DNA from 3 places in the Streptomyces sp. NPDC058195 genome. Region 2 is predicted to be linked to each of the others. Evidence: riboswitches for the same ligand, from Rfam matches in the RefSeq annotation. Region 2 holds a riboswitch; each other region holds the start of a gene.

Region 1 (2,259 bases), on a different contig from region 2:
CGCAGCTCGGCGAACTGCGCCTCGTCGTTGGCATCGGCGATCGAGCCGGGCCGCAGGCCGTCGCCCAGCGAGTACGTCACGTCGTAGCTCGCGAGGATCTCGCAGAGCTCCTCGAAGTGCTCGTACAGGAAGGACTCCTGGTGGTGCGCGAGACACCAGGCCGCCATGATCGAGCCGCCGCGGGAGACGATGCCGGTCTTCCGGCGGGCCGTAAGCGGCACGTACGGGAGGCGTACGCCGGCGTGGACGGTCATGTAGTCGACGCCCTGCTCGGCCTGTTCGATGACGGTGTCCTTGTAGATCTCCCAGGTCAGCTCCTCCGCCCGGCCGTCGACCTTTTCGAGTGCCTGATAAAGCGGGACCGTGCCGATCGGAACGGGTGAATTACGCAGAACCCACTCACGGGTGGTGTGAATGTTGCGGCCAGTGGACAGATCCATGACGGTATCGGCGCCCCAGCGCGTTGCCCACGTCATCTTTTCCACCTCCTCCTCGATGGAGGAAGTCACCGCGGAGTTGCCGATGTTGGCGTTGACCTTCACCAGGAACCGCTTGCCGATGATCATCGGTTCGATCTCGGGGTGGTTGACGTTGGCCGGCAGGACGGCCCGGCCCGCCGCGATCTCCTCGCGCACCACCTCGGGCGCGACGTTCTCCCGGATGGCCACGTACTCCATCTCCGGGGTGATCTCGCCCCGGCGGGCGTACGCGAGCTGGGTGACCGGCTGGCCATCCCGGCTGCGGCGCGGCAGCCTCGGGCGGCCGGGGAAGACCGCGTCGAGGTTGCGCAGCCCACCACGCGGCGAGGTGTGCTTGAGCCCGTCGTCCTCGGGGCGGGACGGGCGGCCGGGGTACTCCTCGGTGTCGCCGCGGGCGATGATCCAGTTCGCCCGCAGCGGCGCGAGTCCGCGACGGACATCGGTGTCGACCGCGGGATCGGTGTACGGACCCGACGTGTCGTACAGCGTCACGTCCTTGCCGTTACTGAGGTGCACCTGACGGACCGGCACCTGGAGGTCCGGGCGCGAGCCCTGGACGTACCCCTTGTGCCAGCCGATGGACTTCCCGGCCTCGACGCTCTGGTTCGAGGCAGGCGTGCGTGCGTCCGATGTGGTCATGAGACCTACTCCCTACGCCGGCATTACCCGGTAACAGGTTCGGCGGTCGGCGCAGCCTGTCCCGTACGGACGTACGGATATCAGCGCCCTCTCAGCCCGGTGCTCCGAGCTCCCGCGTGTGCAAAGGTTCCTCCACGCTAGCGCCCCGTCCGGCGCGATGAACAGAGGGCCCGGCCCTTCTTGCGATGATCGGCCGGTGACCTCTCCCCACACGGACCACGAACCACAGGCCCGGCCACAGGGCGCAGCACACGATCGAACGCATGACCAGCCGCCCGGCTCCGCGTACGACCACTCCCACGGACATTCCCATGGTCACGGTCCCGCGGCACCCGGCTCCCGGCAGCTGCGCAAAGTCATCGCCGCCGTGCTGATCCCCTTCGCCACCGCCGTTCTCGTCGGTCTGGTGGCGCTCTGGCCGGGCGGCGCACCGTCGCACGAGCGGACCGGTGTCGGCTTCGACCGGCAGACCCAGCAGGGAAAGGTGGTGACCGTCGACAAGGTGGACTGCAAGGACGTGAACGCCGTTCAGACGCCTCTCGATGGCTCCACCGCGGCAGCCGGGAAGGACCGGGGGCCGTGCGAGAAGGTGTCGATCGAGGTGACGACCGGCCGGGACAAGGGGCGGACCTTCACCGAGATCGTCCAGCCCGACTCACCTCGCAAACTGCGCGAGGGACAGGGCGTGGTCGCCGCGTACGCCCCCGACGCGCCCCACGACCTCCAGTACTCGGTGACGGATGTGAACCGGGCGTTCCCGATGGCGCTGCTGGCCGGGATCTTCGCCCTGGTGGTGGTCGCGGTGGGGCGCATGCGCGGGGTGATGGCGCTGATCGCGCTGGCCGTGTCGTTCGCCGTACTGACCCTCTTCATCCTCCCGGCGATTCTCGAGGGATCGAACCCGCTGCTCGTCGCGGTGGTCGGGGCCAGCGCGATCATGCTGATCGCGCTCTACATGTGTCACGGCCCGACGGCCCGCACCTCGGTCGCGGTGGTCGGCACGCTGGTCTCGCTGCTGCTGATCGGGCTGCTCGGATCGCTCTTCATCGGCTGGGCGAGCCTGAGCGGCAACACCGATGACAACACCGGCCTCATCCACGGCCTCTATCCGCACATCGACATGAGCGGACTACTGCTGGCC
Region 2 (2,259 bases):
CAGCTCTCGCAGCACTACTTCGCGCGGTTCACGCACGACCCGGCCGAGTGGACCAACATTCCCGCCGGGTCGCGGGACAAGCTCGCCGAGGCGATGTTCCCGGACTTGATGTCGGTGGTCCGCCACATCAGCTGTGACGACGACACCACCCGCAAGACGCTCTGGAAGCTGCACGACGGGACGCTCGTGGAGTCCGTCCTGATGCGCTACCCGGAGCGGGTGACGATGTGCATCTCCTCGCAGGCGGGCTGCGGGATGAACTGCCCGTTCTGTGCGACGGGCCAGGCCGGGCTCGACCGTAATCTGTCGACCGCCGAGATCGTCCACCAGATCGTCGACGGCATGCGGGCGCTGCGGGACGGAGAGGTTCCCGGCGGTCCGGCCCGGCTCTCCAACATCGTCTTCATGGGCATGGGCGAGCCGCTCGCCAACTACAACCGGGTGGTCGGCGCGATCCGCCGCCTGACCGACCCCGAGCCGGACGGGCTGGGCCTCTCGCAGCGCGGGATCACCGTCTCCACCGTGGGCCTGGTGCCCGCGATGCACCGGTTCGCGGACGAGGGCTTCAAGTGCCGTCTCGCCGTCTCGCTGCACGCGCCGGACGACGAGCTGCGCGACACCCTCGTCCCGGTCAACACCCGGTGGAAGGTGGCCGAGGTGCTGGACGCCGCGTGGGAGTACGCGGAGAAGTCCGGCCGTCGCATCTCCATCGAGTACGCCCTGATCCGCGACATCAACGACCAGGCATGGCGCGGCGACCGGCTCGGCCGGCTGCTCAAGGGCAAGCGCGTACACGTCAATCTGATTCCGCTGAACCCCACGCCCGGCTCCAAGTGGACCGCTTCGCGGCCCGAGGACGAGCGGGCCTTCGTCGAGGCGATCGCGGCCCACGGTGTCCCGGTGACCGTGCGGGACACCCGCGGCCAGGAGATCGACGGGGCCTGCGGCCAGCTGGCGGCGGCCGAACGCTGAGCGCCTTTCGGGCCGTCGCGGGGGCCCGTGTAGCCTGGGCCCGCGATTCAACTTCATATTCCGACAGGGGAGCGCCACAGCGCTGAGAGTGCGGTACCGAGGACAGGTCGGCCGCAGACCCTCTGAACCTCGCCCGGGTCATTCCGGGTAGGAAGTTCGGTCATCAACTCATGCTGTTGCGCCCTGCCCGCTTCCCGCGGGCAGGGCCGCGTCTCTTCCTGGCCAAAACCCAGGAGGAATCCACAATGAGCACCACGCGCAGGACCAGACAGCTCGCGGCAACGGCCGTCGCCGCCGCGCTCGGCGTCACGGCACTCGCCGGATGCGGGAGTTCCGACGACACGGCCACGGGCTCCGGCGGCACCAAGGGCTCCGGCTCCAAGACCGTGACCCTGGTCAGCCACGACTCCTTCGCCGCCTCCGAGGCGGTCTGGAAGGAGTTCACCAAGGAGACCGGTTACACCGTCAAGGTGCTGAAGAGCGGCGACGCGGGTGTCGCGCTCAACCAGGAGATCCTGACCAAGGGATCGCCCCGGGGTGACGTGTTCTTCGGCGTCGACAACACCCTGCTCTCCCGTGCCCTCGACAGCGGGCTCTTCACCCCGTACGAGGCCAAGGGCATCGACCGGGTCACGAAGGACACCCAGCTCGACGCCGGGCACCGGGTCACCCCCGTCGATACCGGCGACATCTGCGTCAACTACGACAAGAAGTATTTCGCCGACAAGAAGCTCACGCCGCCGAGCACCTTCGACGACCTCGCGAAGCCCGCGTACAAGGACCTGCTGGTCACCGAGAACGCCGGGACCTCGTCGCCCGGCCTCGGCTTCCTGCTCGGCACGATCGCCGCCTACGGGGAGAACGGCTACCAGGACTACTGGAAGAAGCTGAAGGCCAACGGCGTCAAGGTGGTCGACGGCTGGGAGCAGGCGTACAACGAGGAGTTCTCCGGTTCGGCGGGCGGCAAGAAGGCCAAGGCCGACCGGCCGCTCGTCGTCTCGTACGCCTCCAGCCCGCCCGTCGAGGTGCTGTACGCGAAGCCTCAGCCGGCCGAGGCCCCGACCGGGGTGGCCACCGGGACTTGCTTCCGCCAGATCGAGTTCGCCGGGCTGCTGGACGGGGCGCGCAACGAGAAGGGCGGCAAGGCGCTGCTGGACTTCCTGATCAGCAAGAAGTTCCAGGAGGACCTGCCGCTCAGCATGTTCGTGAACCCGGTCACCGAGGACGCGAAGCTGCCGGAACTGTTCACCAGGTTCGGCGCCACGGTGGACCGGCCGCAGACCGTCG
Region 3 (2,259 bases), on a different contig from region 2:
GAGCCCTCTACGGGCGGACCGCCGACTTCAGCGGCACGGAGGGGTCGGCCACCGCCACGGCGTCGAGCCGGGCCCCCGCCTCGATGAGCTTGCGCCCCTGCGCCAGGTCACGCGGCCGCCCGACGGCGAGCACCGCGACCAGGACGCCGTCACGCAGCCAGCACACCGACCAGGCGGGCCCGGCGGGATCGCCGCGCCACAGCAGGGTGTCGGCGCCCCCGTGGTGGCCCGCGTACTGCACGAAGCGGCCGAACTGCTCGGACCAGAAGTACGGCACCGGGTCGTAGAGCGGCGCCGCCGGGCCGTCCCCGGCGTCCGCCGCGAGGATGTGGGCGGCGGCCGTGCGCGGACCCTGGAGGGCGTTGTCCCAGTGGTGGACGAGCAGGCGTTCGCCGTAGCGGGCGGAGGGGAAGGAGGCGCAGTCGCCGACCGCGTACACATCGGCCCGCGAGGTGCGCAGGGTCGCGTCGGCGGTCACCGATCCGTCGGGGCCGAGTGCGATGCCGGAGCCCGCCAGCCAGCCGGTGGCGGGGCGCGCGCCGATGCCGACGACGACCGCCTGGGCCGGGAGCCCGCGGCCGTCGGAGAGGACCACCCGGCCCGGTTCGACGCGGTCGACCCGGGCGCCGGTGAGGAGTACGGCGCCGCTGTCCGCGTACCAGGCGGCCATCGGGGCGGCGACCTCGGCGGGCAACGCGCCCGCGAGGGGCCGGTCCGCGGCCTCGACGACGGTGACCGCGCATCCGGCGGCGCGGGCCGCGGTGGCGAACTCGGCGCCGATCCAGCCCGCGCCGACGATCACCACGTCGTGCTGCCCGGCGAGGACCGGCCGCAGCCGTGCCGCGTCGTCCAGGGTGCGCAGCAGGTGGACGCCCGCGACGCCCTCGGCCCCGGGCAGGACGACCGGTTCGGCACCGGTCGCGATCACCAGGGCGTCGTAGGGGACGGCACCCGCGGCGGTGTCCAGCTCGTGCGCGTCCGGTCGTACGCCGGTGACCTCGACGCCCAGGCGCAGTTCGATGCCCAGCGCCTCGAAGTCGATGTCGAAGGCGGAGTCCTCGGCCTTGCCGAGCAGGACCGCCTTGGACAACGGTGGCCGGTCGTAGGGCTGGTGGGGCTCGGCGCCGATCAGCGTGACCGGGCCGGTGAAGCCCTGTTCCCGCAGGGCCACCGCGGTCTGCACCCCGGCCATCCCCGCACCGACGATGACGACGCGGCGCCCGGTCCGCCCGTCCGGCTGCTCTGACTGCTGCTGCTCGCTCACCCGGACACCTTACGCACCTGACAGATCGTCAGGAAGGGGCGGGTTCTCCGCCGCCGCTCGTCCCGTCGCCGAGGAGGGGTTTAGGGTGGCCCCGTAGAGCACTCGCGGGAGCCCGGACGCACCGGGCTGAGAGGGAGGCTGGGCGGCCTCCGACCGTACGAACCTGATCCGGGTCATGCCGGCGAAGGGAGGGGCTGGAAGCCCATGCGTTCCGCTCAGAACGGAAGCGACGTCCTGGTGGTCGGGGGCGGGATCATCGGGCTGGTGACCGCCTGGCGGGCCGCGCAGCGCGGGCTGCGCACGGCGCTCGCCGACCCCGAACCGGGTGGCGGGGCCGCCCGGGTGGCGGCCGGGATGCTGGCCGCCGTCACCGAACTCCACTACGGCGAGGAGCTGTTGCTCGCCCTCAACCTGGCCTCGGCCGCCCGCTATCCGGACTTCGTGGCCGAGCTGGAGGCGGCGAGCGGGCAGGAGACCGGCTTCCGCGCCTGCGGCACCCTGGCTGTCGCGCTGGACTCCGACGACCGCGCCCATCTGCGGGATCTGCACGCCCTGCAACGACGTTCGGGCCTGGAGTCGGAGTGGCTCACCGGCCGCGAGTGCCGTCGGCTGGAGCCGATGCTGGCACCGGGCGTCCGGGGCGGCCTGCGGGTCGACGGCGACCACCAGATCGATCCGCGCCGGCTGGCCGCCGCCCTGCTGACCGCCTGCGAGCGGGCCGGGGTGGTCTTCCACCGCGAGCGGGCGGCACGGCTGACCGTGGCGGGCGACCGGGCCGCCGGAGTGCTGCTCGCCGGGGGTACGGAGCTGGCGGCCGATCAGGTCGTGCTGGCCGCCGGCAGCCTCAGCGGCTGTCTTCCGGGACTGCCGCAGGAGGCCGTTCCGCCGGTACGCCCGGTGAAGGGCCAGGTGCTGCGGCTGGCCGTGCCCGCCCGGTACGCGCCGTTCCTGAGCCGGACGGTACGGGCCGTGGTCCGCGGCAGCCACGTCTATCT

Evidence for each region. A riboswitch is a leader RNA that binds a small molecule or an ion and turns the genes downstream of it on or off. The one in region 2 is predicted to bind thiamine pyrophosphate.
Region 1: linked by a shared signal. The riboswitch ahead of thiC (phosphomethylpyrimidine synthase ThiC) and the one ahead of ACFVWY_RS17395 (thiamine ABC transporter substrate binding subunit) in region 2 are both predicted to bind thiamine pyrophosphate.
Region 3: linked by a shared signal. The riboswitch ahead of thiO (glycine oxidase ThiO) and the one ahead of ACFVWY_RS17395 (thiamine ABC transporter substrate binding subunit) in region 2 are both predicted to bind thiamine pyrophosphate.

Annotation. Positions count from the first base shown of each region.
Region 1 covers NZ_JBHVVM010000001.1:371,693-373,951, reverse strand. The annotation lists gene thiC (phosphomethylpyrimidine synthase ThiC) at 1-1,118, opposite strand, end outside; TPP riboswitch at 1,111-1,244, opposite strand; gene ACFVWY_RS01710 (YibE/F family protein) at 1,315-2,259, shown strand, end outside.
Region 2 covers NZ_JBHVVM010000012.1:125,556-127,814, forward strand. The annotation lists gene rlmN (23S rRNA (adenine(2503)-C(2))-methyltransferase RlmN) at 1-972, shown strand, start outside; TPP riboswitch at 1,028-1,144, shown strand; gene ACFVWY_RS17395 (thiamine ABC transporter substrate binding subunit) at 1,218-2,259, shown strand, end outside.
Region 3 covers NZ_JBHVVM010000015.1:99,535-101,793, forward strand. The annotation lists gene ACFVWY_RS20065 (NAD(P)/FAD-dependent oxidoreductase) at 8-1,264, opposite strand; TPP riboswitch at 1,359-1,471, shown strand; gene thiO (glycine oxidase ThiO) at 1,469-2,259, shown strand, end outside.